DNA from 3 places in the Bacillus sp. JJ664 genome. Region 3 is predicted to be linked to each of the others. Evidence: riboswitches for the same ligand, from Rfam matches in the RefSeq annotation. Region 3 holds a riboswitch; each other region holds the start of a gene.
What was found. Region 3 has a riboswitch for thiamine pyrophosphate ahead of thiT (energy-coupled thiamine transporter ThiT). Riboswitches for the same ligand answer to the same signal wherever they lie in the genome.

Region 1 (10,923 bases), on a different contig from region 3:
TTAAATACTCTCCTTTGAACCATTCCATACGGAAAATAATTTACTAACTGGCGTCAAGTTCATCGCCTCAGAAATATAATTAGTCGCATGGTGAAGTTTCTTTTCATCAACGCCAGTTGAAATACCTAATCGATGAAGTAATGAAACAATATCTTCAGTTGCTACATTTCCGCTTGCACCCGGAGCATATGGGCAACCACCTAATCCTCCAGTTGACGAATCGAATCTTTCAATTCCAAATAACAACGAAGTATAAAGATTTGCCATTGCACGACCGTATGTATCATGAAAATGCATTGCAATCTGATCATTAGATATTTCTTTTAATAAGTCTTCTAGAAATTCATTCACTTGATATGGTGTAGCAATTCCGATTGTGTCTCCAAAAGAAATTTCATCAACACCGCACTCAACTAATTGATTGGCCATCTTAATAACCTGAACAGTATTGATATTACCTTCATACGGACAACCAAATACTGTTGATATATATGCCCTTGTTGTTTTTTTATGCTGTTTACATTCAGTGATCATCGAACGGATCTCATTCATTGAATGCTCGATGCTAGCATTTTTATTTTTCAAATTATGTGTTTCACTGGCAGAAACGAAAAAATTAATTTCATCTGCGTCAACTTCAAACGCACTCATTAGTCCTCTTTTATTTGGGACAAGTGCTGCATACGTAACCCCATCTTTTTTGTTAAGTTTTGTGAATAGATCAACGGAGTCACTAAGTTGAGGAATCCAGTCCGGCCTAACAAATGAAGAAACTTCAATATAAGATAAACCGCTTTCTACCAATAAATCGATCCATTCAAGCTTCTTTTCTGTTGGAACAAATTGTTTCTCATTTTGTAACCCATCACGTGGTCCAACTTCCCTTAAAATAACTGATTGAGGTAGCTTCATCTATTTACTCCTAACCTAGTTTTTCAACTTGGATTAATGAGTCACCTTCATTTACAAAATCGCCTTCTTGCACAAATACATTTACAACCTTACATTTATATGGTGCAGCATGCGGTATTTCCATTTTCATAGATTCCAAGATTACATATTCTCCGTCACTACTAATTTCGTCACCTACTGCAACTAGTAATTTCCAAACGCTACCTGCCATCATTGCCGTTAAATTTTCCATTATATAAACCTCACTTTACTTTTTGATATTCACTGATAAAATTAGTCGCATAATCGCCTTCTTGGAAGCCTTTAGTAGAAAGAATATCAATTAAAAATGGCACATTCGTTTTAATTCCTTCAATACGTACACCTGATAAATACGACTGTAGTTGAGATACTGCATCTTTTCTTGTTTTTGCAGTAACAATTACTTTTGCTAAAAGTGGATCATAAAATGGCGATACAACCCATCCATCGTAAAGATGTGTATCTACTCTCACGCCTTCAACTTCTGGAAAACTACAATGTTGAACAGTTCCAGGAGATGGGAAAAATGTTTTAGGATCCTCCGCATAAACCCTTACTTCAATCGAGTGTCCATTCATCTCAACATGATGTGGACGAATTGGAAGAATTTCGCCAAATGTAATGCGGAATTGCCATTCAACTAGATCAATTCCTGTAATCCCCTCAGTAACTCCGTGCTCTACTTGTAATCTAGTATTCATTTCTAGGAAATAAATATTTTCGTTTTCATCTACTAAAAATTCAATCGTACCTACATTTATATATTTCATTTTCTTTGCAATCGTAAGTGCATACTCTTCAAGCTTCTTACGGCCATGTGAAGAAAGAAACGGTGATGGTGCCTCTTCAACAACCTTTTGGTTTCTTCTTTGAATTGAGCAGTCTCTTTCGAACAAGAATACGATATTTCCAAGTGTATCTGCTGCAATTTGAGCTTCAATATGCCTTGGTTTTAAGATTGCTTTTTCAATAAACACATCATCATTTGCAAAGAATTGAAGCGCTCTTGTTTGAGTTGCAACGAACTCCTTTTCAAGCTGTTCTTGATTCTCAATTAATTTCATACCAATCCCGCCACCACCACTTGAGGCTTTTAACATGACTGGATAACCAATATCGAATGCAATTTCTTTTGCTTCTTCTACCGATTGAATTGGATGAGAGTTCCCTTTGATGACAGGGATATTTAATTGCTCCATCAACTGTCTAGCTCTAATTTTTTCACCCATCATTTCTAAATGTTCAGGTTTAGGGCCAACAAATAAAATTCCAGCTTCTGCACATTTTTTAGCAAAATCACTATTTTCTGATAAGAAACCGTAACCTGGATGAATTGCAGTTACGTTGTTTGCTTTAGCCAATTGAATAATATAATCGCCATTTAGATACGTATCTTTCGTATGATTTCCTTTAAGAGGGAAAGCCTCATCACTTAACTTAACATGCAAACTTTCCTTATCAGCCTCTGAATAGATAGCAACAGTTTGATAACGCAGTTTCTTACATGTTTGGATAATTCTGCATGCGATTTCTCCGCGGTTTGCAATCAGTATTTTGATCATATTCTCGCTCCTTATCGGCATCCTAATTGTCTTGCAATAACGATACGTTGAATTTCAGAAGTTCCTTCACCAATTTCAAGTAACTTAGCATCACGAACTAAACGCTCAATACCATATTCCTTCATGTATCCGTAACCGCCATGAATTTGTAATGACTCATTCGCAATTTTGGAAGCGATTTCAGAAGCATATAACTTAGCGAACGCCGCTTCTTTTGTAAAAGGTTTTCCATTATCTTTTAACCATGCAGCTTTGTGTACCATATTTCGAGCTAATTCTATTCCCATTGCCATATCTGCTAGCTTAAATTGGATTGCTTGGAAGCTAGAAAGAGGCTGGTTAAATTGTTTACGTTCTTTTGAGTAAGCTAATGCTTTATCAAAAGCCTTTTGTGCAATACCTACAGCAAGAGCTGCAATTGAAATTCTTCCACCATCTAATGTATATAAGAACTGGCCAAATCCTTTATCTGGATTGCCTAGAATATTTTCTTTTGGTACTCGTACTTCATTTAAAACGATTTGAGTCGTATTTGATGCTCGTACACCCATCTTGTCGTAAGGATCTGTAATTGTTAAACCTTCAGAATCCGTAGGGACAATAAATGCACAAATATTTTTCTTTCCTCTTTCATCTATTGAAGTATAAGCGGTAACAATAATTGTGTTTGAATACTGAGCATTTGTAATCCAGCATTTTTCTCCTGTAATAACATACTCATCGCCTTCTAAAACAGCTCTTGTTTGAGTTCCCCCAGCATCAGAACCTGCATTAGGTTCTGTTAAACCGAACGCTCCAAGTGTTTTCCCTTGTGCCATTGGAACTAAGAACTTTTGTTTTTGCTCTTCCGTACCAAAATAATAAATCGGAGAAGCGCCAAGTGAAATTGTGGCTGCAAAACTTAATCCAGTTCCACCACATGCACGTCCTATTTCTTCTACAGCTATTGCATAACTAATTGTATCGCTTCCGCTTCCACCGTATTCTTCAGGAAAAGGAATACCTAACAAACCTAATTCGCCCATTTTTTGGAATGTTTCAATTGGGAATCTACTATCGCGATCATTTTCCTCTGCAAAAGGCTCAATTTCCTTCTCTGCAAAGCTTCGTACCATTTCTTGAATCAATTGCTGTTCTTTAGATAATAAAAAATCCATGTGCTAGTCACTCTCCTTTTAATAGTAAGGTACGTTTTAAAAAACGTAAGAATGCCTCCAACTGTCGGTTTTCTCAGTGGAGTCAGTTTATATCTATATTAAAAAATAATATAGTCTTACAATTGATAATATTCGATATATTATATCAATTTCCTTTATACAAAATTCTTATAATTTCGACAAATTAAGACAAGAAATTAGTACAAGGTGTTAAAAATTGATATTTTACTTTCTATTAAACAAAAACACTAGCTAGTGTAGTGTTTACTTAATATATATATGAAGGTAGTAATAAAGACATTCCTTTTAATTTGTCCCTGTATAAACTTTGTTTGGAATACGATAAAAATTCTCCAATAAAAAAACTACCTTACCATAAAGATAAGATAGTTTTTACTTTTAATCATTCATTTTAGTAATGAAATTTTCTGCAGCTGCTTTAATATCTTCTTTCCCTAAAATGGCAGATACAATGGCAACACCGTCTATTTTCGTTTTCATCAAATCGGTTACATTGTCTTCATTAATTCCGCCAATCCCAACAATTGGAATCGAAATTGCTTCACGAATTACAATTAATTCTTCTAATGAAACAGGCTTTGCATCTAGTTTTGTATTTGTAGGATAAACAGACCCAATACCAACATAATCAGCACCTTGTTTTTGTGCAAGAAGCGCTTCTTCTAAAGTCGTTGCTGACACTCCGATGATCATTTCTTCTCCAACGATTTTCCTTGCTACCGCGAGTGGTAAATCCTCTTGACCAATATGTAGACCATCCGCTTCAATTGCAAGTGCAATATCTAATCGATCATTGATAATAAGTGGAACATTGTATCTTGAGGTTACTTCTTTTACCCTTAGAGCTAATTCATAAAAGTCTAAACTACTACAGTTTTTCTCTCTTAGCTGAACAATCGTCGTGCCACCTTTAATTGCAGCTTCAACTGACTGGATTAAATCCCTTTCCCCTAATACAGCACGATCTGTCACTAGGTAGAGCTTATAATCAACTTTATTTCTCAATACACTCATTCAACTTTACCTCCACTTAGCAATGTTTCTGCTGACATTTTAGAGATTTCATCAAATAAATTTACTTTAAATGTTCCAATTCCTTGGTCCTTTGTTAAACGTTTCTTTGCCAACTCACCACTTAACCCCATGATCGTAATGCCGGCAATTGCAGCAAGGAAATAATCTTTTGTTACACCAGCGAATGTTCCAATTAGAGATGTACTCATGCAGCCTGTTCCTGTTACATCCGCAAGCATTTTATCACCATTTGAGATTGTACAAACATTATCTATAGATGCAACAATGTCAACAGCACCAGTAATCGCTACTACTGATCCTAATTTCACCGCTAAAGCTTTTGCAATTTCAATACCATTTTCTTCAGTCGCAATTGAATCAACACCTTTAATCTGCACGTTTAATCCTGCAATCATTTTTATTTCAGACATATTGCCACGTATGACCGAGAAACGAACTTCTTTTAATAAAATTGCCGTTGTCTCTGTTCGAAGTGTAGTTGCACCTACACCAACTGGATCCAAAATAACTGGGACTCCTAGTTGGTTTGCCTTTTTTCCTGCTGTGATCATTGATTGAATTGTTCTTTCGTTCAACGTACCAATATTGATGACAAGCGCTGATGCAAAGGATAACATTTCTTCTATTTCTGCTAAATCATCTGCCATGACGGGTGAACCACCAATCGCAAGAACCATATTTGCACAATCATTAACCGTTACATAGTTTGTAATATGATGTACTAATGGTTTTTTATCCTTTACATCTCCAATTAACTGACTGATTTCTTTAAGAACTGACATCTTTATTTCCCCCTACTTGCTGATTAGCAAATTTATTTATGACAAATTGAACGACAATATAAATCACACCAATGACAACCATACTTGGAACAGTTGCTCCTAGAAAACTATCAAATTGTACAAACTGTCGATAGATACATATCCCAATTACCCATATAAGCATTGCAACCCAGTCTACCTTTAAGGTTTTTCTAATTTTCGTACGCTTTAAAATAAAATAGTCCGTTAACAAAATTGCATACAAAGGTGCAAAGAATGAGCCAATTAAATATAAAAACCCTTCATACTTTTCAATCGGAAATACAATTGCCAATATTGTTCCTATGATCGTCAGTACAATTGCGACATGCTTACCATTTAATTTAGGAAATACAGTTGTTAATGAAATGCCACCTGAATATGCATCCATAAAAGTGGTCGTAACGGTTGCTAACACAACGGTTCCAACTGCAAATAATCCAAGATTTGCACTCATTAGGACTGCCACTGGATCAAATTCATTAAATGCTAAAGCAGCTCCGAGTCCGATTGCATACATCCATGAACTACCAACCATATAACCAACAAAACTTCCAATTGCACCTTCACGAGTTGACTTAGCAAAGCGAGTATAGTCACTTATTAACGGCAGCCATGATAATGGCATGATAACGGATAATTCAACTGCGGCACCAAATGACATTTCAGAAGTGCCTGGTTCAAAAAGGAATTCACTATGCTTAAAAATGACAAAGCACAATACAACCGTTAGTAAAAATAATAGTGTTACTGCTACACTATTTAACTTCTTCCAAGCATTTTGACCAAAATATAACCATGTACAAATTAACAGTCCAACAACAAGACACCATACCCAAGGCTGGTTAAAATGAAAGTCAGATGTAGTTACTACATTAATTGACCTGGCTCCTGTCACAATCATAATTGCTGTCCAGCCTAGTAGCTGTAATACATTTAATATAGAAAATAAATAACTACCATAAGGTCCAAATGATATTTTAGTAGACTCCATTGCTGTTAAACGCTCTCTTGAACCGATGACGCCACCTAATACAAGAAGTAGCGTACCAAGTAAATGACCGAATAAAATAGCAGTCAATCCTTTTGTAAAACCTAAAGGTGCAATGAGTGCACCTGTCATAATTTCAGCGATTGAAACTGCAGCACCAAACCAAAGTGTTGCGAAGTTCCATCTTGTTAACTTCCCAGTTAGTTTAGACATGCTGTATACCCGCCTTTTGATACATCGAATAAAAATGATGTACTGGACCTACACCTTTTCCGATAGAGAATGAATGTTGAATAGCTAGTGTTATGTATTCTTTTGCTCTGCTAATTGCTTCATTTAATTGACATTCATTTGCCAAATTAGAAGCTATACTTGATGATAAAGTACAACCAGTTCCATGCGTATTAATGGTAGCTATTCTAGTACCCTTATAATAAGTAAATTCGTACCCGTCATAGCTAACATCTGTTGCATCGTCTTCTAAGTGACCACCTTTTACAAGAACAGCTTTTGCACCTAATGAGTGAATTAAAATAGCAGCCTTTTCCATCTCTTTAATCGTTGAAATGTTTCTACCTGTTATAACCTCTGCCTCTGGAAGATTAGGCGTAATGACAGTTGCTAATGGAATCAGTTCTTGAATTAAAGCTTCTTTCGCATCTGGACTTAATAAATCATAACCACTTTTAGAAACCATAACTGGATCAACAACAATGTGCTTTGGCTTATACTGTCTTAGTTTTTCAGCGATGACTTTAATCGTATCAATTTGTGATACCATCCCAATCTTTACTGCATCAACTTCAATATCAGTAAAAATTGCGTCTAGCTGACTTGCTATCATTTCTGGTGTAATGTCTTGAACAGCAAATACACCTTGTGTATTTTGAGCTGTCACTGAGGTAATCACACTCATACCAAACACACCATGAGCTGAAAATGTTTTTAAATCCGCTTGAATTCCAGCCCCACCACTTGAGTCGGACCCCGCAATTGTCAGTACTTTTTTCAATTTCTTTCCTCCTATTTAATGAATAGACTTTTTTTGATCTAACAGATAGAAGTTGTGGATTGATTTAAAAACAAAAAAGCACAAATCCCCATAGGGACTTGTGCTCGAACAAATCAATGTTATAAATACATATAAATATGCATTTACTCGCTCACTTTCCTACGCTGGCATTATCCAGATCAGGTTAAAGGGTCAAAGACAATCGTGTCTTAATCTCAGCCGACCATTTACGGCACCCCTAGTACTATTCAAAATATCATATTGTATTTCTATTTCATATTAATTAATACTATTACTAAATTCAAGTAGTTAGACTTATTCATTACATTCTATTGAAAAAACTTTTGTAAGGATCGCTACAAGCTTACAACTCATTGAGTAGACTATAGATAAATAGTCTACAATATGTAATGTTTAAGTTTTATTTTAAGTCCTTAACTTCATTAAGAACATCGTTTAAATCATCTGCAGCTTGGTTAAGAGTATCTGCGTCAAGTGGAGAAACTTTTACACCAGCTTCAATAATGTGTAGAGGCGTTTCAACCTTTTCATAAAGATCTGCATCTTTATCTTTTACTGAGTCTTCAAATTTCTCCCAAGACTCTTCAAGTGCCTCTCCGCTTTCTTTTGCTTTTGTTTCATCGTTATCAGCAACTTGCGATTTTAAATCTGTAAGTGTTTGAATCATATCATCTGATCCACTTTTAATTGTTTTGTCTTCTTTTGTGCCACATGCAGATAAAGTTAATGATAGTGCTAGAGCCATTGATAAAACTACTTTTTTGTTAGATAACATGTTTAATATCCCCCGATTTTTGTTTTTTTTCATTTTTTTTATTAGATAATCTATTAAAAATTGCTGCGATACATGCAATCAGCAATAGTATGATTTGTGGGATGAAACTCTCCCAAGTAGAATAAATTGCAAAGAAATCCACTGTTGGTATTGGTGCCTGCGTCGCTGGTAATAGTCCAGATAATTGTAATCCGTGAATGCCCATACCTGTAAACTTGAAACATAAGTAGAACATAAGAATGCTAGATATAAGGAAAAATGGTCTCATAGGAACTTTTAAACCAACTTTTAAAATTAAGTAACTTAGAATCGCTAAAATGAGAACCCCTAATAAAATGCCAATTAATAAACTTGTTAATTTTATAGATGAAGCCATACCGATAAAGAACAAGACTGTTTCAGTTCCTTCACGAAATACTGCTAAAAATGAAAGGATTGAAAGTGATAATAAACTGCCCGTGTTTAAAGCTTTCGTACTTTTGGTTTGAATATAAGATTGCCATTGTTTTAAATTTGATTTACTGTGGAGCCAATAACTCATATAAAGCAACATGACTGCAGCAAATACCCCGGTCCATCCTGCAATTAAGAAATTGTTACTCCCAAAAGCACCTGCTGAAAATAATAGGTTCACGACCACGCCTAATATAATACTGACACCTAATCCAGCACCGACTCCAAACCAGATCCACTTACTTTTATTCTCATGACCAGACTTTCTGATAAATCCTAATAAAGCTACTACAACCAGTAAGGCCTCTAATCCTTCTCTTAATAAAATTGTGATTGCATCTAACATTGTATAACTAGTTTTAGCTGCTAATGGTGAAAGATAATCTCTCATATCTTTTATCGTTTTCGTTGCTGCTTTAATGTCTGGCGTTTTAGCAGACAGCATCGCGTAAGAAGTAACCATATCTCTTTCTGCATCTGTATAAACTTTTTGGGATTGTGTTAATACTACCCCTTCAATACTAATCCAAGATTTTCTAAATTGATCAATTTCTGATTTTGCTCCAGATACATCATTTTCTTTTAAGCTTGATAATGCATTGTTCAATATTTGTATTAAATCTTCAACACTACCTGTATTCTTTGTATCAATTTTGGATTCAGCAAACTGATGTGTAATGAACTTTTCATTTACTGCTTCCAATTCTTTTAAAGAATTGACAAGTGTATCTTGATTAATTGTCTTTTGGGCTAATGAGAATTGAACCATTCCCATCGCTTCCTCAATTTTGCCATATGCTTCAATTGACTTATTTTTAATCCCATCTTCTTTGGCTAACCATTCATCATTGAATTTTTTATAGTCCTTCTCAGCAGATGAAAAGTCTCCTTTCTGAGATGCCAGTATAGCGCTTTCAACAAATGCATTTGCATGCGTTAAATCTTCTTCAGGACTTGCTGCGAAGATTTTAGATGGAATAAGTAATAAACTAAGTAGTAAAGGTAAAATAACTTTCATTAAATTTTTCTTCATTTTCATTCCCCTTAAATACGAATGATAATCATTTTCAAATAGACTATATACTTAATTAGGTAGATAGTCAAAGGTATTTTTTATCTAGACTAACTATAAATAATCATAAAAAAGAATATTTATAAACTCTTGTTAAAATTTAACATTTCTATTACTTGATATAATTTAAAATAATGTGCACAAAAAAAATGGTGATGAATATGAACTAATATTCATTTAATAAAATATATTAAAATATCATTTAATCAGTGATAATTGAAATATAACCTTATAGTCAAGGAAGTTATAATATAAAAAAAGTTGGGGAATCACCTCAACTTTTTTATATAAATTATTTAGTTAGAAACATTTGCTGAGAGCTCGTACGTATTTCTTTTATAATAGCAGTTCATTTTCTTGTATATTTTGATCAAGATAAACTCTGTCTGGATGCGGATAACTTAGAATCCAGGACTTTTCGCTTATTTTTTCACTATTTTATTTTTATTAAACTAGTACTCTTTTATTGACTTGTAAGATTTGATATAACTCATCAAGATTTTGTATTTCATAGGTTGGAATTAGATCAGTATCATTTTGCTTTTTATGAGGATTAAACCAGCATGTATCTAATCCCGCTTGTTGACCGCCTTTAATATCAGCGTTTAAGGAATCCCCTATTATTAACCCTGTGTTCACGTTAAAATTTGGAATTCTCTCAAAAACATAATCAAAATACTCTTTCATAGGTTTTTGGAAACCAGTATCCTCAGAAACAAAAATATCTTTAAAGATCGGCTGTAAACCTGACGCACTTAATCGCTTATATTGAGTCAGCGAATCCCCATTCGTCACGATATATAGATCGAAATGATTTTGTATATTTTTTACTAATTCAAAAGCACCATCAACAAATTGTTTGCCATCTTCTAAATAACGGCGATAGCTATTTTCTAATAATGTTCCGTCAACAATGTGTCCATACTCTTTTAATAGAGTCGAAAAGCGAGTATTTAATACTTCAGAGCGTTCAATAGTCCCGTCTTCAAATTGCTTCCAAAGACCCTGATTGATGACCCTGTAATTCGCCTCAATTTCTGGTGTTAAATTCCATTGATGCTCTTCAAAAAGTAAACGTAAAGCAACTTTCT
Region 2 (10,923 bases), on a different contig from region 3:
ACATTGTAATATTTATCCACTGTTTTGAATTTTCAACCAATTAATGACTAATTACCCATGTTTTTTTGCGTTTTTTTGAAAAAATAGTCGAAAAATTCTTTGTATAAACTGTAAACGTATGTTATTATAAAAATCAATTAATCCTAACAAATAATATTTTTTCGTTAGTAATTGTCAGAATTTTCTATTATTTATACAAAACTATTAAAATAGTTAGGTACATTTTAGAAAATCACATCAAGAATTTTAAGGAGGTTCATATGAGTTTATTTCGTAAAAAATCTGTCGCAAGTGCAACTCCAAGTAGTTCACTTAACAAAGTACTAGGTGCATTTGACCTAACAATGCTAGGGATTGGAGCTATCATAGGAACTGGTATTTTCGTATTAACAGGGGTAGCAGCAGCTGACTATGCTGGACCAGCACTTATTCTTTCATTTATTATTGCAGGGTTAGCGTGTACTTTCGCTGCATTATGTTACTCTGAATTTGCTTCCATGATTCCACAAGCAGGAAGTGCTTATACTTATAGCTATGTTGCTTTCGGTGAAGTAGTTGCTTGGATATTAGGTTGGGATATGGTACTTGAGTATGGACTAGCTTCATCAGCAGTTGCTAGTGGATGGTCAGGATACTTCCAAAGTTTATTATCAGGATTTGGAATTCATTTTCCAACTGCATTAACAAGTGCATTTGATCCTAGTAACGGAACTTATATAGATTTACCAGCTGTAATCATTGTTTTAATCGTAACTTTTATTCTTACTAGAGGTGTTAAAGAGTCAGCTAAACTTAACACTATAATGGTAATTATCAAATTAGCTGTAGTAATACTTTTCATCGCAATTGGCGTTTGGTATGTTGAGCCTACAAACTGGACTCCATTTATGCCAATGGGATTTGGTGGTGTAACAGCTGGAGCAGCTGTTGTAGTATTTGCTTACTTTGGTTTTGATGCAGTATCAACTGCTGCTGAGGAAGTTAAAAATCCTCAACGTAACTTACCAATCGGTATTATCTCTGCATTAGCAGTATGTACAGTTCTTTACATTGTTGTTTCATTAATTCTTACTGGTATCGTTCCATTCGATCAACTAGGCGTAAAAGATCCTGTGGCATTTGCATTAAACTTCATCCACCAAGATTGGGCAGCTGGATTCATTTCTCTAGGCGCAATCATCGGTATTACAACAGTATTAATGGTAATGATGTTTGGACAAACTCGTTTATTCTATGCAATTAGTCGTGATGGCTTACTACCTAACAAAATGTCAAAAGTTAACAAGAAAACTCAAGTACCTGTAGTAAGTACTTGGATTACTGGTGGATTAGTAGCAGCATTCGCTGGATTAATTCCATTAAATAAATTAGCAGAATTAACGAATATTGGTACACTATTCGCATTCTCAGCTGTATCACTTGGTATTTTAGTATTAAGAAAAACTCAACCAGATTTAAAACGTGGCTTTAGAACTCCATGGGTGCCTGTTGTCCCAGTTTTAGCTATCGTATTCTGTGTATATTTAATGCTTCAACTATCAGCATTTACTTGGAAAGGTTTCGTAGTTTGGTTAGTAATTGGTTTAATCATCTACGCTTCATATGGATACAGAAATAGCCGTTTAAATCCAGAAAACAAGTTAAATGATTCAGATCACTCAGCTTAATTAAAAAATATCCCATTATAGTTGCCTATAATGGGATATTTTTTTGTCTGATTAGATATGATATCTTAATAGTTGAATTGATAATGAATAATGTAAATTAAAATGAAAATATATGCCAATTAACTGTAGGAGTGAATTGAAATGAGTTATATTATAGGAATATTGGTTATTTCAATCAGTATTTTAATGATCTATCAATTGACCAAAAAGAATGTATCTTCCTCTAGTCAATTCGGAGTGTATGATCATACTAATTCTGGCAAAATTCCTGAACATATTGAACAAATACCAATCGTAGAAACTAAACATGAAATACTATACGAAGTATCACCACAATCTACAAATAACGCTGAATCAATGTAAAGGATGAAGATCAGGAGTTGATGAAATGTTCCCTTTAAAAAATTACTATGACTCTTTTATTAAAAAAGAGATCATTGGGTTAAAAAGAGAAGTTGCTTTAAAACGTTTGAGTAATTTGCTTGCATGTCAAAAAATTAGCAAGGATACAGTTGATGTTGTACATATCCGCTATTTTACTTGTACTGAAACACTTCAGCCTACTGATACATATTTAGGAACAATAGCGGTTAAATTCGCTAATGGATATGTTATAGACTCAGCCATTTCTACACCAAAGGAAACTAATAATCAAATTCCATTTAAATAAGTTTTTCTGTCACAAATCACTAATGACTGCAAAGTGCGGTCTTTTTTTTAGCAATATTTATTAATGGGTTAAAGCCTATTTAGTGTATAGACTAGTTCCATAGTTATCAAAAAAACATACGATACATTATCCACCTCTCCTAATTGTAATATTGCTACATTCCCCTAACAGGGAAGTTTTTCGAAAGCCCCACAAATTTAGAATGAAGGAGGTATAATGTATGAGTGATGGATTTAGACATCATAACAGCTTTGCATTGATTGTTGTATTATTCATCCTATTGATCATTGTAGGAGCAGCTTGTTTCGCAGGTGATCATTTTGGAGGCGGCTATGGCGCTTGGTAATAACTAAAAAATATAAAACCTCTTGAATATATTCAAGAGGTTTTTTTATTTAAAATTTAAGCATTCAAGACTTCTGATTGTTGATAATTTCTCTCCATGGCAATCATTTGTATTTTAACATGAATATATTTCTCAAAGCCTATGTAACGATCTAAACTTAATACATAGCTACGGTCTAAAGAAAGTAAAATTGCAAATGCACTGGTATAAAGTGTAAGACTGATTAAGTTCATATTACCCGATAGAATAAAATTAATATGCATGAAAAGACAAATCAAAATTGAAGGAAGTAGCATTAAACCCACGATCAATAAAATACCGATTATGATTTGTACAACTGGAATCGTGTAATTAAAAAACATATAATGCTTTAAAGCAAAGTGTTGAATGAAATACTTATAAAATTCCGGGACATTAGGCTTTTCAACAGCCATTATAAAATAATTTTAAATAAAGACTCCAGGTTCGCTATACCAATTTTTTTCTGTAATTTTTGTGATTCCAGCAAATAACCATCCTACTCCAAATAGAATTCTCATCAGTGTAAATAATGCTTGAAATGCGTTTTCTTTTAATTGATGCATAATTTTTTCCATTAATTTTAGTCTCCAATTCCTTTGACTAGAAGAATAATCCTATTGCGCTTCCTCTACTTATCATCTTGTTACTAACTGGTAAAATATTTTAAATGATATTAGTCGCCTTATTTGCCCCCTCATTTATTGAAAATGATTATCACTAACGATAAAATACTATCAATAATGATAATCATTGTCAATTAGTTTTTATATTCCAAAATCTACCACTTTTTATACATCTCATTTTTGTTAATTGAGTGACCTATCCCTCTGTTTTTCCGCTAAAAAAACACTTGTTAATTTGAATACTTTCATTACTAATGCACATACTATTTGAGGTTTTAATTAATTTGTGGAGGTTATAAAATGAATAAACAGCGAGCACAAGAAATCGCATCATCTGCAGTCATGGCTAATGTCACATATAATGGAGTACCAATTTATATTCAACACGTAGATGATCAGGCAGAAACTGCCAGAATTTATCCGCTTGGGCAACCACAAAACGAAGAAGAAGTATCGTTAAACAGCTTATTAGAGCATTAATAAAAGGCTGCTTTCGTATACTTCGTTGCTATTTTAGAATGCGTTAGTTGATGACAACTCCAGGATTCTCCCTTTCAGTGGGGCGTAAGCTGAGCCTCCTGGGTCCACAGGATGTGGATCATGCATGCGTTACGACAGGACGTCGTGGTTTTAGCATGCCTACCTTGCTTGGCCTGTGGGGTCTCAGCCTTCCCCCTACTCCCACAGGAATCTCGCACCTTCCATTGTAATCAATTTCTGGTTTTAAAGTTACAAACCCAATAAGCAACAATCTTATAGAAAATAGCCTAATAAAAAATAAACCTCCCAAATTGGAGGTTTATTTTTTTATATTACCAATATAGACTCTCTATGTAATGACACTTTGTACATACATTTATATTATCGCTTTTTTGAAATTCATGTTTACAATTTTTTTGGATATTCATTAACTCTTTTCTCAGTTGACTCACTTCTGACTCTAGCTCTTTTAGTTGCTTAGCTATTTGGATCACCCGGTTCATTCTAGGCTCCCCCATTCACTCATTGGTATATTTCCCCACCATTTTTTCTAAATTCATCAGCCTTTTCTTTGAGACCCTCATCGATAACTAACTCAAAATCTTTTTCATTCACTAAATCCCTAATATCTTGAGAGATTCTCATACTACAAAATTTTGGTCCACACATCGAACAGAAATGAGCTGTTTTTGCACCCTCAGCGGGTAATGTTTCATCATGATATTCCATCGCTCTTTCTGGGTCTAGTGATAGGTTAAATTGATCTCTCCATCTAAATTCAAATCTTGCTTTAGAAAGCGCATCATCTCGTTTTTGTGCTCCCGGATGACCTTTTGCAAGATCAGCAGCATGTGCTGCAATTTTGTATGTAATAACACCTACTCTAACGTCTTCTTTATTCGGCAATCCAAGATGTTCCTTTGGTGTTACATAGCAAAGCATTGCTGTACCAAACCAACCAATCATCGCAGCACCAATTGCAGAAGTAATATGATCATAGCCCGGTGCGATATCCGTCGTAAGTGGTCCAAGTGTGTAAAAAGGAGCTTCATTACAAATTTCTAATTGTTTATCCATATTTTCTTTAATTAAATGCATTGGTACATGACCTGGTCCTTCAATCATTACTTGGACATCATGCTTCCAAGCTATTTTCGTCAGTTCTCCAAGTGTTTCCAATTCAGCAAACTGAGCTTCATCGTTTGCATCAGCAATGGAACCAGGTCTTAATCCGTCTCCAAGTGAGAATGTAACATCATAGCGTTTCATAATTTCACAGATTTCTTCAAAATGTGTATATAAGAAATTTTCTTTATGATGTGCAAGACACCACTGCGCCATAATTGACCCACCTCTTGAAACGATACCTGTTACGCGTTTAGCTGTTAATGGTATATAGCGTAAAAGTACACCAGCATGAATTGTAAAATAGTCGACACCTTGCTCCGCTTGTTCGATTAATGTATCTCTAAATACTTCCCATGATAAGTCTTCAGCTATTCCATTCACCTTTTCTAATGCTTGATAAATAGGTACTGTTCCAACTGGTACTGGTGAATTTCTAATAATCCACTCGCGAGTCGTGTGAATATTTTTTCCGGTAGACAGATCCATCATTGTGTCTGCTCCCCAGCGTGTTGCCCAAGTCATTTTTTCAACCTCTTCTTCAATAGATGAGGTGACGGCTGAGTTACCAATATTGGCATTGATTTTCACATGAAAATTACGACCGATTATCATTGGCTCGCTCTCTGGATGATTTATATTTGAAGGAATAACTGCTCTTCCTCTCGCTACTTCAGACCTGACATATTCAGGAGAAACATGCTCCCTTATTGCTATAAATTCCATTTCTGGCGTGATCAATCCTTGTCTTGCATAATGCAACTGCGTAATATTTGCACCATCTTTTGCTCGTAATGGTTTTCTATCTAGTGCTTGGAAAACCTCTATATTTTTCTGTACAACCTCACTTTTAAAGCCGTTATCTTCAGGTTTTACTTCACGGCCTTCATACTCGATTACATCTGCTCGCTCGGTAATCCATTTTCCTCTTATAGACTTAAGTCCTTTTCGAATATCAACTGTTTCGCTTTCATCGGTATAAGGACCGCTTGTATCATAAACTCGTACAGGATCATTTTCCTCTTCCCCAAATGAACCTGTTGTTGGACTTAACTTAATTTCACGCATTGGAACTAACAAGTCCGCTCTTGATCCTTCTATATAGACTTTTTTACTTCCCGAAAAACTAGACATGATTGAAAAATTCATTTCATTTACAGAATTGTTCATTATGATTTCCCCTTTTTAATGTGGTTAAAAAGAACAAAATCCAATCCATGATAAGCATGAAAAAAAGCCGTATCTTAAAAATATAAGACCCGGCTAACGGTTAGTTTGAATACAATAATGACAAATTATCACCACTGTAATAAACGCAAACTTCCCCACGCTGGTATGAACCAGATCAGGTCCTGAGGGTTAAGAAACTTAAAGCGCGTTTCTCTCTCAGCCCAACTTATTGGACACCCCTAGTCAAACTATTCTTTTGTACAGACTTAATATAAACCTATGATTCAATTTTGTAAATCATTTTATTTCCCTAAAATTTTACAAGGTTGGATGAAAATTCATATTCATGCCTGAAAATATTAACTATTTTTGCATTGAAAAATTATTTTTAATTAGATCTTTAAGTGTCTATTTTGCTAACTTTTGAAATACTATTTACAAACTATCATTTTTTTAATCTTGAATTATTTTATTTTTATGCTATGCTAAATTTAATTTTCATAGTGTATTCATCACTAGGGGATCCCTTGATAAGGGCTGAGAATAAAGTAATTACTTTTAAACCCTCATAACCTGAACAGGTTCGTACCTGCGTAGGAAAGTGGCGCAATGTCTTTTTATGCGTTTATTTGTGTATCTTACAAACCACTTTCCAGTTTTAGGAAGGTGGTTTTTCTTGTTTTAAAAGGAAATTTACAATACATACAGCCTATTTCTCAAAAAGGAGGAACAAATTTGAAATTAATCGCAGTGACGAATAATATGTATTCTGTTCATGATCTTGCTTCAAAGATTTATCAAATACATGATGTTGTTGATTTTGTTCATATACGAGAAAAATCTAAAAGCAGCTCGGCGCTATTTACGCTATTAAACCTTTTAATAGATAACGAAGTTCCTATGAACAAGATTGTCATGAATGACAGATTAGATGTCGCGTTGCTTACCAATCTAAAAAACATTCATTTGCCAACTCACGGCCATCCGGTCAAGTTAGTGAAAGAACAATATCCAACAATGAACGTCGGTCGCTCAGTCCATTCAGTAGCAGAGGCTATTTCCTCTGAAAAGGATCTGGCCAATTATGTCATTTATGGACATTGCTTTGAGACAAATTGCAAAAAAGGTTTACGTCCAAATGGAATTGATCAGTTAAATGAGATAAAAAAAGTTCTTACAATTCCAGTTTACGTAATTGGCGGAATAGCTCCTGATCATCTTCCTATATTAAAAGAGTGTCAGGTTGATGGAATTGCAGTCATGTCCGGTATTTTTTCTTCTGAAAACCCGCGTGATGCTGCTCTAAAATATATGGAGAGGTGCACTAGTATTCTATGAAACAACATTTTGATGTAATCGTAATTGGTGGTGGAATCATTGGATGCTCTATCGCTTATTACTTGGCAAAAGAAAAACTAAACGTTGCCGTACTCGAAAGACAAAAGGTTGGTTCGAAATCAACTAGCGCTGCAGCAGGCATGCTCGGAGCTCATTCTGAGTGCAATGATTCAAAGATTTTTTTACCTTTTGCAAGAAGCAGTCAACTAGCATATTTTGAACTGAAAGAGGAGCTTAAAAGACTTAGTCGTATCGACATTGAGCTGAAAACAGGTGGGATTTTTAAACTAGCTTTTAATGACGATGAAAAAATGCAATTAGCTTCCCTTCTGACTCAACCAACAGTCAAATGGTATAAACCAACTGAGGTTCAAAGAAAAATACCTAATATAACAACAAATATAATTGGCGCAGCATATATAGAGGATGATGTAAGCGTGCTTCCTACTTCTGTCTGTACTGCTTTTTCCAAAAGTGCACAAGTGCTCGGAGCTACAATACACGAGAATACTAGTGTTTTAGACATTAAAAAAAATGAAAATACATTTATGATTCATTCTACAAATGGACAATTTACAGCTGAAAATATCGTCATTGCAAATGGGGTTTGGAGCACTTCTTTTTTTAAGCAGCTCGGACTACATAATCGTCTTACCCCAGTTAAGGGAGAATGTCTTTCTGTTACAAGTGAACATATGACGCTGGAGCATACAATTTTCCACGATCATAACTACATTGTTCCTAGAAACAATGGAAAACTTGTTATTGGTGCAACGATGATTCAAAACGAATGGGATGAAAAACCAACCCTACTAGGCATTGAATCATTAATTGAAACTGCCAAAAAGATGCTACCTGAGATAACCAAAATGACCATTGAATCATGTTGGGGAGGTTTAAGACCACAAACCTTTGACCAAAAACCATTTATCGGAAAACACCCTGATGATGACAATATATTTTTTGCAACTGGACACTTTAGAAATGGCATTCTTCTAGCTCCTGAAACGGGCAAAATGATTCGAGATTTTATTCTGAAACGAAAGATCAAACCTGAGTGGGTAGAAGCGTTTAAAGTGAATCGATAATTTTAAAGAGAGGTGTATGACGTTTGAACATCCAATTGAACGGCAATACTATTCAGCTTGCTGAAAATATTTCCACAGTAAAAGATTTACTTCATTCTTATCAATTAGAAAATCGAATCGTTGTAGTAGAAGTAAATAAAGAAATATTGTATCGAGAACTGTACGGTACTACAGTTCTTTCAAATGGAGATATGGTAGAAATAATACATTTTGTAGGTGGAGGTTAATGATGTTAACAATTGGAAAACATACATTTCATTCAAGATTGTTTCTAGGCACAGGCAAATACCCTTCTTTTGATATTCAAAAAAAGGCTGTTGAGGTATCCGAAACGGAAGTATTAACATTTGCTGTTAGGCGAATGAATATATTTAAGGAATCCCAACCAAACTTGCTTGAACAATTAGATTTAACGAAATATAAGCTACTTCCAAATACCGCTGGGGCTAAGACAGCAGAAGAAGCAGTTAGAATAGCTAAACTTGCAAAAGCTTCAGGACTATGTGACATGATAAAGGTTGAAATAATTGGTTGCGACAAGTCGCTATTACCAGATCCAATTGAAACGTTAAAAGCATCTGAAATATTACTTTCAGAAGGATTTACTGTATTACCTTATACATCTGATGATGTCGTTTTAGCAAGAAGGCTTGAAGAACTAGGAGTCCATGCAATCATGCCCGGTGCATCCCCAATAGGGTCTGGGAAAGGTATTTTGAATCCTTTAAATTTACAGTTTATCATCGAACAATCCTCCGTTCCTGTTATTATTGATGCTGGAATTGGTTCACCTAAAGATGCAGCATATGCTATGGAATTAGGTGCAGATGGCGTGTTACTAAATACTGCTGTTTCTGATGCTGCTGATCCAGTAAAGATGGCTATTGCAATGAAAATGGCTATTGAAGCAGGTAAGCTTGGCTTCGAAGCCGGAAGAATACGTGAAAAAAATTACGGGGTGGCCAGTAGTCCGATTACAGGGTTGGTGAGTTCTTGATTGACCGATATATAAAACAGCAATTATTTTTAGGTAAAGACGGACAAGAGAAATTACAACATGCAAGTGTACTAGTCATTGGAGCAGGAGCACTCGGCTCATCAATAGCAGAAATGCTAGTGCGTGCAGGCATTGGTGAACTGACGATAGTCGATCGTGATTATGTTGAATGGAGTAATTTGCAAAGACAACAGCTATATTCAGAAGAAGATGCTAAAAAAAAGTTACCAAAAGCAATTGCAGCAAAAAATAGATTATTAGAATTAAATAGTAGCATAAATATTAATAGTTTTATAACAGACATCAATGCTAAAAATATTGAGGAGTATGTTAAAAAGCAAACTATTTTAATTGATGCAACTGATAATTTTGAAACAAGAATGATTGTAAACGATGCAGCGGTAAAGTTCGGTGTTCCATTTATTTTTGGTGCATGTGTGGCAAGCTATGGTATTACCTTTCCAATTATTCCTGGAAAAACACCATGTTTAAGTTGTTTATTAGAACATATACCCATTTTACATGATACATGTGATACGGTTGGTGTCATTAGCCCCATCGTTCAAATTATTACTGCTTTTCAAGTTACATCAGCTTTAAAGCTCATTACTGGTACAGAAGTAATACCACTATTACAATCTTATGATGTTTGGAAAAATGAAAAAGCTGACATTAACATTGAAAAGTTAAAACATAAAAATTGCCCTACGTGCGGTGATCAGCCTATTTTTCCGTACTTACAAAGTGACCCAGAAATGAAAACAGATATATTATGTGGAAGGGATGCAATTCAATTAAGAAATATGTCCTCCCTTTCACTTTCTCTTGAGGAATTATCGAAGAAAATAATGAATGATGTGAATGACTTAATAGTGAATCCTTACTTACTTTCTTGTTCGTTAGAAGATTATAGAATTGTATTATTTAAAGATGGCAGAGCAATTGTTCATGGGACAAATCAACCTTCACAGGCAAAGTCTATTTATAAGAAATTAGTAAGCTTTCAATAGGCATCATAAAAAGAAGAAGCTAATATGATAGCTTCTTCTAACAATTATTTTACTTTCACAGTAAAGTCAACTGTGAATTTTTGTCCATTATGTTGAAATTGTCCCCATATTTTATACAAACCGCTTTTTGGAAAATTTGTCATAAATTTTGCTTCTGGTCCTGTAGAATCTTCATTCATTGGATGAACATGTAGGTAGTTTTTTGTATCTTCACTAATTGCGACTACATGTCCAATTGCACCTAAGTATGGTTGTAAATTACTAATTGGTTTTTTGGATTTTTCATCCTTTATAGTAAAGGATAAAGTGATATCTTTATTTGGCGTTAACTCATCTGTTTTAAAAGAGATTTCTTTGCCATCAACTACTTTTGTTTGGTGCTGGTCTT
Region 3 (10,923 bases):
CGTTTCAAACTTGTTGATCGTAGAATCTTTAATTTCAATCCACTTATCTTTTACAAGTTGAACGTTATCTTCTAATTTTTCAACAGAATTCTGAACAACCTTCAGTTGAGAGCGCACCGCTCCTTTTACTAATTCTGGATCTTCTTTAATTTGATTTAACTTCTTTGTTACACTTTTACCTTTTCGTGAAATTTTTTCACGATTTTCTTTGTTCAGTAAAGTAACTCCTGCACCAATTGCGACTCCGACAAGAATATTGCGTAAAGCTTTGTTACGTTTTGACATTCTACATCCTCCTCTAAACAGTTAGTTGGTGTTGCTTTAAAATGTGTTGAAGTAAATGTGAGCAGCCTTCCTCAACGATGTTATATACTTCATCAAAATTTCCCGTATAATACGGATCAGGTACTTCCTTCCATAATGACGTTGGTACGTAATCTGAAAGGAGTGATATTTCTCCTATAGAATTATTTCTTGCTAAATTCATTAAATCCTCTTTATTCTGTGCATCCATAGCAACAATATAACTAAAATATTTAAAGTCATTATCTGTCACTTTTCGAGCTTTCATACCTTCGCAATTTATGCCTTTTTGACCTAGTAATTCCTTTGTTCCCTTGTGTGGTGAGTGACCAATATGCCAATCTCCAGTGCCTGCAGAATCAATCACAAATTGTTTTTCTAACCCTTTTTCTGTCACTATCTGACGAAAAACAGCCTCTGCCATTGGCGAGCGACAAATGTTACCTAAACAGACAAATAATACATGAATCATTTCGATGTCTCCTTCAAATTTTTTACACTTTTTGCCAAAATTTAGCTGTTAGTTTCGATTCCATTCTACACTTTCTAATTTAAAAAGAAAAGGAAAGCTAAAGTGAATAATTTAACTTAAAATCAACAAGATTATACTCATAATGAACATTTTCAAGTAAGAACACATATAGATTATCGATTTAACCATTTCAATAGGGTTTACTATCTTTTTATGATTAAATTTTTTAATTTTAATCGTATAAAATGATTGTATTTTTAAAACATATTGACTATATTTAGTAATGACAACTAAATGTACGATGAACCACAAGGGGAGCCATGAGGCTGAGAGTGAATAGTATAACTATTCTTACCCTTCGAACCTGTTAGTTAATACTAACGTAGGGATGTGGCACGATGAAAAAGTAACCCTGGGATCATCATGCTACCAGTGTTACTTTTTTTATTTTTACCATTCCTCTCCCTAATTTACACTTCTATTGAAAGAGTTATCCAAACTCTATTCCAAAGTGCTTCATTTACAATGAGTGTTGTCAAAGAGAGATAAGGGGGAATCTTTTATGAGAAATTCAAAAATACAAATGATGGTTGAAATTGCTATGTGTGCCGCCTTAGCAATGGTTTTTGATTTACTTCCATTATTTAAAGCTCCACAAGGTGGATCTGTGTCATTATCAATGCTTCCTGTTTTTTTAATCGCATTTCGTTGGGGAATCAAACAAGGTTTAATAACTGGCTTATTACTTGCTGCACTACAATTAGTAACCAACTTTTATTTTGTTCATCCAATCCAAATATTATTAGACTACATTATCGCTTTCACAGGGCTAGGTTTAGCTGGCATTGTTTATAAACAAGTTAAAACTAATTTAACAAGTGGCAATAAAGCAGCTGCGACTACCTTTATAATAGTAGGTACTTTTATTGGTTCACTAGTCCGTTTTATCTGTCATTATATTTCAGGAATCGTGTTTTTTGGTTCATATGCTCCAAAAGGAACACCAGTGTCATTATATTCTTTAGTTTATAATGCTTGGTATATGGTTCCATCGTTTATCATTTGTGCAATCATTTTAGTATTTTTACTTTCAACAGCTCCAGTTCTTGCTAACGTTAAAAAGAATCAAGCTGCTTAATATTCATCATTCATATTCTCATTACCCTACTCTTTCTTGAGTAGGGTTTTTTCTATCCTGAGCTGTTTTCAAAGCGATATAAAGTTTGTTGACAAAGAGATTCAGATTGACTGAAAACACTTGCTTTTCGAGGCGCAAAGCCGGATGAGGAGCAGAATTACCTTTTTGCGGTAATGATCACCGCATGCAGACGGAGCAAAGAAGAAAGCGAGCGTTTATTAGTAGTCTGAGGAAAATATTCATAAAATTATTGAACACTTTGTGAATTATAGTTATTTGCTCCAATCCTCACTCATATAAATAAATACAGTAAAAAATATCAAAGGAGGTTTATGTTTTGATTTATGACATCCTCATTTTCTTCATTTTTACGATTATACTTTTAGGTGGTATTGGAGCATTTTTCATGCTATTAAAAAATTCATTACAAGTGGACGATGAGCATATTATTGATGCAAAACCTCCCGATGTTGAAAAAGGGGATCATTCTAATTGAAAAAATTGTAAAATCATTCATATAATGGATGGTTTTATTTTTTTGGGGGGCATTATTTTCTATAAATCGTTAATTTTACTAATTGTTCACTTAGTTATCAAATATTACCATGACTATTTCTACTCAATATCATATATGATGGTTGTACATGATTATCGTAGACACCATGAACTCTTGAATTATTAGAGGAGGAAATTTAAATGGATACGTCCATCACAAAAACGACTGTAGATGTATTAAACAAACAATTAGCTGACTGGAATGTGTTATATGTAAAATTACATAACTATCACTGGTATGTTAAAGGAGGAGACTTCTTTACCTTACATGCTAAATTCGAGGAACTTTACAACGAAGCTAGTATACATATTGATGAGCTAGCAGAGCGTGTATTAACAATTGGTGGAAAACCACTTGCTACTATGAGAGAGTATCTAGATACTTCTGGGATTAACGAAGCCAACAAATTAGTAAAGGCAGAAGGTATGGTTCAAGACCTAATTCATGACTACCAATACTTAATAGAAGATTTAAAGGATGGCATGGAAATCACAGAATTTGAAAACGATTCTGTCACAAATGATATGTTATTAGCAATTCGCGAACAACTTTCAAAACATATTTGGATGTTAAAAGCATTTTTAGGTTAATAAAAAACAGTGTATAACTGCATTGAATGATTCATCATTCTTTGTTGTTTACACTGTTTTTTCTATTATTAATTGTTTTTGTATGTAAAAAAGATGCTTCTTTTCGTTAAAACAAACATTTGTTTTAATTATCTAACCTCTTTCATATCCACTGTTTATGAATGCGTTAGTTGATTACAACTCCAGGATGCTCCCTTTCCGTGGGGTATGAGCTTGAGCTTCGGGTCCACATGATGTGGATCATATATGCGTTACGACAGGACGTCGTGGTTTTAGCATACCTACCTTACTTGCCCTCCGGGGACTTTAGCCTTCCCACATCTCCCTCAGGAGTCTCGCACCTTCCGTTGTAAATTTCTGAAGTCATATACTCGAACCCCAAAAAACAAAAACGCCATTTGTTACGATTTATTAATAGAATGTAAAGCATATTGTTCTAATCCATGAGTTCCATGAGCAGTTCAACTCAGTTTAGTCCCAATTACCTACAAAAACTAGGCTAAAGTAACTAGGGATTTCAACCTATCTAACCCATATATCCTATTATATTTTCTACAAAATTACATCATTAATCGACACGATTCTTCTTAATTCTCTATCACCTCTTTATCACTTTATTTCTAATTGCAACAAATATTTTCTAATTAATTGAAGCTCCATTACTTCCTCTTTTTCCAGTATGTATCGCATATTTTCAATGATTTTAATTGTTACCCTCATCTTTCCGACCCATTTTATACCAAAGTCGAAATACAGAAAATAATAAAACTAAGTCTAAATACCTATAAGTTGTGTCAATTGTTTTAATATTGAAACATTTGCATAATATATATTATACTTATGAAAATTCTAAATAAACTAACAATTTCCTTACAATTACGCGAAAGGAGACTAATAATGTCAAAACCTCTTTTGGAAATTGAGCATTTAACAACATCATTTCGTATAAGTAATCAGTATTACCCAGCTGTAGATGATGTTTCGTTAACTGTTCACGAAAATGAAATTTTAGCAATTGTTGGTGAATCTGGCTGCGGTAAAAGTGCTTTAGCTCTTTCTATTTTAGGCCTTCATCAAAATAAACGTACAAAGATGGAAGGTTCCATCAATTACAAGGGAAGAAACTTATTATCATTATCTGATAGTAATATGAATAAAATTCGAGGTAGAGAAATCGGAATGATTTTCCAAGAACCTCTTACTGCACTTAATCCATTAATGACAGTCGGTAAACAAATTGAAGAAAATTTAGATTACCATACAAGCTTATCATCCTCACAAAAAAAAGAACGTGCTTTACAATTACTTACTCAAGTTGGAATTCCAAAGCCTTCAATTACATATAAGCAATATCCACACGAACTCTCTGGTGGTATGAGGCAGAGGGTTATGATTTCTATTGCGATTGCCTGCAATCCATCGTTTATTATCGCGGACGAGCCTACGACTGCGCTGGATGTAACGATTCAAGCACAAATATTGGATTTGCTGAAAGAAATTCAAAAAGAAACAAAACTTGGTATTATCCTGATCACACATGATTTAAGTGTTGTTGCTGAGGTCGCTGATCGAGTAGCCGTAATGTATGCGGGTCAGATTATTGAAACGGGGACAGTTGAAGAAATTTTCAATCAACCTTTACACCCATATACTCGTTCTCTATTAAACTCTATACCTACTACTCATTCAAAAAATCAAAGACTTCATATTATCGAGGGTACTGTCCCACCTTTAGATAAATTACCAAGAACGGGCTGCCGATTTAGTCACCGCATTCCGTGGATTCAATCTTATGCTCACGAAGAGCAGCCAGGTTTACATGAAGTAACACCAAACCATTATGTCCGTTGTTCTTGTTATAAGCATTTTCATTTCAAGAATGAGAAAGGAGCACCGATTGTAAATGTCTCTATTAAAGGTTGAAGACTTAAAAGTACATTTTCCAATACGTGGTGGAGTTTTCAGAACAGTCGTTGATTATGTTCGAGCTGTTGATGGAATTTCATTTGAATTACGAGAAGGTGAAACATATGGTTTAATCGGTGAATCTGGTAGTGGTAAATCAACTGCTGGTAAGGCCATTTTACAGTTAACAAAAGCAACTGGTGGAAGTATCGAATTTGAGGAAAATGATCTAATTTCTTTAAGTAAGAAGCAAATGAGAGCATTTCGAAAAGAAATTCAAATGATTTTCCAGGATCCGTACTCTTCATTAAATCCTAAGAAAAGAATCATAGATTTAGTTGCTGAGCCATTAAGAAACTTTGAAAAACTATCTCCGGATGAAGAGCGAGAAAAAGTACTTTACTATTTACAAAAGGTTGGATTACCACCAGAAGCGCTTTTCAAATATCCACATGAGTTTTCCGGTGGACAACGTCAACGAATTGGTATAGCTAGAGCTTTAACTTTACAACCAAAGTTGATTGTTGCTGATGAGCCAGTTTCAGCCCTTGATGTATCTGTACAAGCACAAGTACTAAACTTTTTACAGGACCTACAAGAGGAATTCAAATTAACTTACTTATTTATTGGTCATGACCTTGGCGTTATTCGTCATTTATGTGATCGAATTGGTGTTATGTATCGTGGAAGACTTGTTGAAGAAGGAACGACAGAAGATATTTTATCTAACCCACAACATATTTATACAAGACGTCTAATTGCAGCTATTCCTGATATTCGCCCGGAAGTACGAGCTGAAAAAATTAATGCTAGACAGGAAGTACGAAATGAATATGAAAAGAACTCTTCTTCTTACTTTGATGCAAATGGTCGTCCTTACGATTTAAAACAAATATCTGATACTCATCGAGTAGCACTTCCATAGAAAGGAGAAAGCTATATGTGGAAATTTTTACTTCGCAGAGTGCTCATTATGATTCCTCAAATGATTATTTTGAGTATATTAATTTTTGCGCTCGCTAAAGCGATGCCAGGTGATGCTCTTACTGGTAAACAATTGGATCCAAAAGCATCTCCAGAACGTATCGCTGAAATTCGAAAGCAGATGGGATTAGATGATCCCGTACAAGTTCAATATGTTAATTGGATAAAAAATGTAGTAAAAGGTGATTTTGGCATCTCTTACACACATAAACTAGCTGTAACAGATGTTATCGGAGAACGAATTGGAAACACTGTATTACTTGCACTATGTGTATTTATCCTTACATATATTTTAGCGATTCCACTCGGCATAATAAGTGGTCGTTGGAATGATACTTGGGCTGACAAACTCGTCACCGGGTATAACTATATTGGTTTTGCAACACCATTATTTATCTTTGGACTTATCGTATTATTTATCTTTGGTTTTTACTTAGATCTATTCCCTACTGGCGGTAGTGTTGATCCGCAAATTGATAATGGAACGTTTGCTTATTATATGAGTAAACTTCAACATCTTGTCCTGCCTTCAATGGCCGGTGCCCTAATCTCTACTGTTGGTATTTCACAGTATTTGCGTAGTGAAATTATAGATACAAAGGTCAAAGACTTTGTTAGAACAGCTAAGTCAAAAGGTGTTCCTGAATCTAAAATTTATTCAAGACATATTCTACGAAATTCATTTTTACCAATTGCTGCTTTTTTAGGTTACGAGATTACTGGTTTAATAGCTGGGTCTATCTTCTTAGAATCAATTTTTGGTTACCCAGGAATTGGACAGCTCTTCATTAAATCCGTGATGCTTCGCGATTTTACAGTTGTAAATGCACTTGTACTTATGACAAGCTTAGCAACATTATTTGGAACATTGATTTCTGACATCATATTAAGCATAGTTGATCCTCGTATTCGGATCGATTAAGGTAGGTGAAAATAATGGAATTGAAACTTGAAAATCAAAAACAACTAATAGAAAAATCAAAAAGTCCCTCTGGCTTTAGTGTAATTTGGTCAGAGTTCAAACGTGACCGAATGGCATTAGCTTCACTGATTATTTTGAGTCTAATCCTAATTACTGTTTATGGTGCATCGCTTATTTTAGATCAAGACCAGATTACGAAGGTAGACTTCCTATCAATCTATCAGCCCCCTTCTTCACTACATTGGCTTGGTACTGATTATGGTGGACGTGATGTATTTGGACAATTAATTATTGGAACGAAAAACTCTTTTACAATCGGTTTATTTATCACAATCATTACGAATATTCTAGGCTTATCATTAGGATTAATTGCTGGCTACTTTGGTGGTTTGGTAGATGGTATTGTCATGCGGATCATCGACTTTATTCTATCTCTGCCAACATTAATGTTAATCATAGTATTTGTAACTGTCGTACCAAAATTTACGATTCCTAATTTTGTGTTGATTATGAGTATTTTCTTATGGACAGGTAAAGCAAGGCTAATTCGCTCTAAAGTATTGTCTGAAAGTGAATTGGATTATATTGCAGCAGCGAAGGCTCTTGGAACACCTAACTGGAAAATCATATTAACTCATTTATTACCAAATGTAAGCTCACTTATTATTGTAGCATTTACGTTAAACTTAGCTGGAAATATCGGGATTGAATCTGGTCTTACCTTCTTAGGATTCGGTTTACCTGAAAGCACTCCAAGCTTAGGAACACTTGTAGCATATGCAACAAACCCAGATGTTCTACAGAATAAATGGTGGATTTGGTTACCTGCATCGGGCATGATTTTAGTGCTCATGCTAAGTATAAATTTTATCGGTGAAGCGCTAAAGCGTGCAGCTGATGCAAGGCAAAGAAGAGGTTAAACAACTTTAAGGAGAGTGAAATTATGAAAAATGTAAAAAGCTTTTCAAAAGTATTAAGTGCAATGGCGGTTTCTATGCTAATCCTTTCAGCTTGTAAAGGCGGAGACGACAAGCCAACATCAGCTAAACCTACAGAAAAAGTAGAAACATCTGCATTTCCTGTAAAAGTAAAAAATGATAAAGAAGCAATTGCTGGTGGTGTGTTAAAGTATGGTCTAATTTCTGATACACCATTTGAAGGTATTTTAAATACTGTATTTTATGAAGGTCAACCAGACTCTGAAGTATTACAGTTCTTTGATGAAGCACTACTTTCAACAGATGAGAACTATGTATATGATCAAGATGGTGCTGCTACATACGAATTAAGTGAAGATAAAAAAGTAATCACTTTAAAAATTAAAGATAATGTAAAATGGCATGATGGTAACCCAGTAACTGCAGAAGATTTAGAATATGCTTACCTTGTAATTGGTAGCCCTAAATACACTGGTGTACGTTATGATACACAAATGTCAATGATTGAAGGTATGGAAGAATATCACACAGGAAAAGCAAAAAACATTTCTGGTGTGAAAGTAATCGATCCACAAACGATCTCAATTACTTTTAAAGAAGCAAATCCATCAGTTCTTACTGGTTTATGGACTTACCCTCTTCCTAAAAAATATTTAGGCGATGTGGCAATCGATAAATTAGTAGAATCTAAACAAATTCGTAAAGAACCAATCGGATTTGGTCCTTTCAAAATTAAGAAAATCACTCCAGGTGAAGCTGTTGAGTTCGAAGCATTTAAAGACTATTGGAATGGTGCTCCAAAATTAGATGGCGTACTATTAAAAGTAGTTAACCCTACGATTGCAACTGCGTCATTAGAAAATGGTGATATTGATATTGCTTCAGTTTCTGCTGACCAATATGATAAAGCAAAATCATTAAAAAATATTCAGTTACTTGGTAGAACTGAGTTATCTTACTCATATATTGGATTTAAATTAGGTCATTATGACGCGAAAAATGGAGTCAACGTAATGGATAATCCAAAGTTCGCTGATAAACGTTTACGTCAAGCAATGGCTTATGCACTTGATAACAAATCTGTAGGTGAAAAACTATATAAAGGGCTAAGATTCCCTGCAACATCTGTTATTCCACCTTCATTCCCAAAATACTTTGATAAAAACCTTAAAGGTTATGATTATGATCCTAAGAAAGCAAAATCTTTACTTGATGAAGCTGGCTACAAAGATGTAACTGGTGACGGTTTACGTGAAGATCCAAATGGTAAAGAGTTCAAAATCAACTTTGCATCTATGAGTGGTGGCGATATCGCAGAACCATTAGCACAATTCTACTTACAAGCTTGGAAAGATGTTGGTTTAGATGTTCAATTATTAGACGGACGTTTACATGAATTCAACTCATTCTATGAAATGGTTGAAAAAGATGATCCAAAAATCGAAGTATTCGCAGCAGCTTGGGGAACTGGTTCTGACCCAGATCCATCTGGAATTTGGTCTAAAAATGCACCATTTAACTATGTTCGTTGGGTAAATGATGAAAATGATCAACTATTAAAAGATGGTATCTCTCCTGATTCTTTTGATGAAAACCACCGTCAAGAGGTCTATAACAATTGGCAAGAGCTTGTAAGTGAAGAAGTACCATTAATCCCTACTCTATTCCGCTTTGGATTAGACGGAGTAAACAACCGAGTAAAAGGTTATGATATTACTCCTGGTCAAGGGTTCCAAGGGCATTTACAAGAAATCACTGTAACAAGTGAAGAATCAGAAAAAAATAAATAAGCATAAAAAAAGGAAGAGTAGCTTTACGCTACTCTTCCTTTTCATTTTGAACAAAATACAAAAGCTAAGAGATCTGACTGATTAAAAACGCTTGTCTTTCGAGGCTCATGAGCCGGATGAGGAGCGGAGTTACCTTTAACAGTAATGAGCACCGCAAGCAGGCGAAGCAACGAAGAAAGCGAGCGATTGTCAACAGTCTGAAAATTAACTAATCTTTTTATTTTCTTCCAGTTCAAACTTCTCAATTTTGTTCTTTGCCGATAAATGGTAATAGATTAAACAAATAATCATAAACGGTATACCACAGTATAAAGCAATACGTTGTTCAGGAATAAATGCCAAGCTGATCATTACAGCAACATTAAGTACTAAAGCAACAATTGGTACGAATGGATATAGTGGAGTTTTATATTTTAAATCCTCTACTTTTCCACCTTCTTGAATATATTTTTTTCTACCTAAAAGATTTGATAAAGCAATGCTAGCCCAGATGAAAACTGCTCCGAATCCAGCAATTGATAATAACCATAAATAAACTGTATCCTCTGCAAAAATACCACATAATAGAGATAAACATCCAAAGATCATACTGAAAATTAAGGCGTTTAAAGGTACACCTTTTTTGTTTAATTTCCCTAAAGCCGGACTAACCATGCCTTTTTGAGACATAGAATACATCATACGTGAAGTTGCATATAATCCTGAGTTTGCAACAGATAATACCGCTGTAATAATAACAAAGTTCATAATATCTGCAGCATATGGAATACCAATATTATCAAATACAACAACAAACGGGCTGTCTACTAAGCCAGCTTTTTCCCATGGGAATAAACCAGCTAAAACGAACATTGATAAAATATAGAATACTAGAATTCGCCAAACAGTATTATTAATAGCCTTAGGTACTGCTTTTGCTGGGTCTTCACTTTCACCAGCTGCAATTCCTACTAGTTCACTACCTTGGAACGAAAAGTTAACTGCAACCATCGTAACAATAATTGCTAAGATACCATTAGGGAATAAACCACCATGGTCTGTAAAGTTTGTAAGCATTGGTGCCTTTGTACCTTCTACAGATACAATACCAAACATTACAGCTGCGCCTAAAATAATAAATACAACGATTGTAACTACCTTAATACTAGCAAACCAAAACTCTACTTCAGCGAAACTTTTAGTAGATAGTGCATTAACTGCGAATAATAGTACGCCAAATACTACACACCAGATCCAAGTAGATACATCTGGGAACCATCTCTTCATTAACATACTGACTGTAATTAATTCTAGGCCAATCGTTACTGACCAGTTTAACCATGACA

Region 1: linked by a shared signal. The riboswitch ahead of thiD (bifunctional hydroxymethylpyrimidine kinase/phosphomethylpyrimidine kinase) and the one ahead of thiT (energy-coupled thiamine transporter ThiT) in region 3 are both predicted to bind thiamine pyrophosphate.
Region 2: linked by a shared signal. The riboswitch ahead of thiC (phosphomethylpyrimidine synthase ThiC) and the one ahead of thiT (energy-coupled thiamine transporter ThiT) in region 3 are both predicted to bind thiamine pyrophosphate.

Annotation. Positions count from the first base shown of each region.
Region 1 covers NZ_JBALMS010000001.1:20,420-31,342, reverse strand. The annotation lists gene V7056_RS00180 (hydroxymethylglutaryl-CoA lyase) at 1-912, opposite strand; gene V7056_RS00175 (biotin/lipoyl-containing protein) at 923-1,144, opposite strand; gene V7056_RS00170 (acetyl-CoA carboxylase biotin carboxylase subunit) at 1,155-2,495, opposite strand; gene V7056_RS00165 (acyl-CoA dehydrogenase family protein) at 2,507-3,652, opposite strand; gene thiE (thiamine phosphate synthase) at 4,052-4,687, opposite strand; gene thiM (hydroxyethylthiazole kinase) at 4,684-5,490, opposite strand; gene cytX (putative hydroxymethylpyrimidine transporter CytX) at 5,477-6,712, opposite strand; gene thiD (bifunctional hydroxymethylpyrimidine kinase/phosphomethylpyrimidine kinase) at 6,705-7,511, opposite strand; TPP riboswitch at 7,651-7,761, opposite strand; gene V7056_RS00140 (hypothetical protein) at 7,933-8,307, opposite strand; gene V7056_RS00135 (FTR1 family iron permease) at 8,297-9,793, opposite strand; gene V7056_RS00130 (YjjG family noncanonical pyrimidine nucleotidase) at 10,280-10,923, opposite strand, start outside.
Region 2 covers NZ_JBALMS010000070.1:20,684-31,606, forward strand. The annotation lists gene bcaP (branched-chain amino acid transporter BcaP) at 261-1,667, shown strand; gene V7056_RS12645 (hypothetical protein) at 1,809-2,030, shown strand; gene V7056_RS12650 (hypothetical protein) at 2,056-2,337, shown strand; gene V7056_RS12655 (YjcZ family sporulation protein) at 2,558-2,683, shown strand; gene V7056_RS12660 (hypothetical protein) at 2,740-3,045, opposite strand; gene V7056_RS12665 (hypothetical protein) at 3,130-3,279, opposite strand; gene V7056_RS12670 (small acid-soluble spore protein H) at 3,628-3,807, shown strand; gene thiC (phosphomethylpyrimidine synthase ThiC) at 4,330-6,105, opposite strand; TPP riboswitch at 6,238-6,353, opposite strand; TPP riboswitch at 6,610-6,719, shown strand; gene V7056_RS12680 (thiamine phosphate synthase) at 6,838-7,440, shown strand; gene thiO (glycine oxidase ThiO) at 7,437-8,528, shown strand; gene thiS (sulfur carrier protein ThiS) at 8,552-8,755, shown strand; gene V7056_RS12695 (thiazole synthase) at 8,758-9,525, shown strand; gene V7056_RS12700 (ThiF family adenylyltransferase) at 9,522-10,535, shown strand; gene V7056_RS12705 (DUF8832 domain-containing protein) at 10,580-10,923, opposite strand, start outside.
Region 3 covers NZ_JBALMS010000008.1:11,213-22,135, reverse strand. The annotation lists gene V7056_RS01465 (hypothetical protein) at 1-285, opposite strand, end outside; gene V7056_RS01460 (low molecular weight protein-tyrosine-phosphatase) at 299-775, opposite strand; TPP riboswitch at 1,077-1,181, shown strand; gene thiT (energy-coupled thiamine transporter ThiT) at 1,338-1,913, shown strand; gene V7056_RS01450 (hypothetical protein) at 2,251-2,409, shown strand; gene V7056_RS01445 (Dps family protein) at 2,610-3,059, shown strand; gene V7056_RS01440 (ABC transporter ATP-binding protein) at 3,957-4,982, shown strand; gene V7056_RS01435 (ABC transporter ATP-binding protein) at 4,963-5,889, shown strand; gene opp4B (oligopeptide ABC transporter permease) at 5,905-6,870, shown strand; gene V7056_RS01425 (ABC transporter permease) at 6,885-7,790, shown strand; gene opp4A (oligopeptide ABC transporter substrate-binding protein) at 7,814-9,598, shown strand; gene V7056_RS01415 (amino acid permease) at 9,803-10,923, opposite strand, start outside.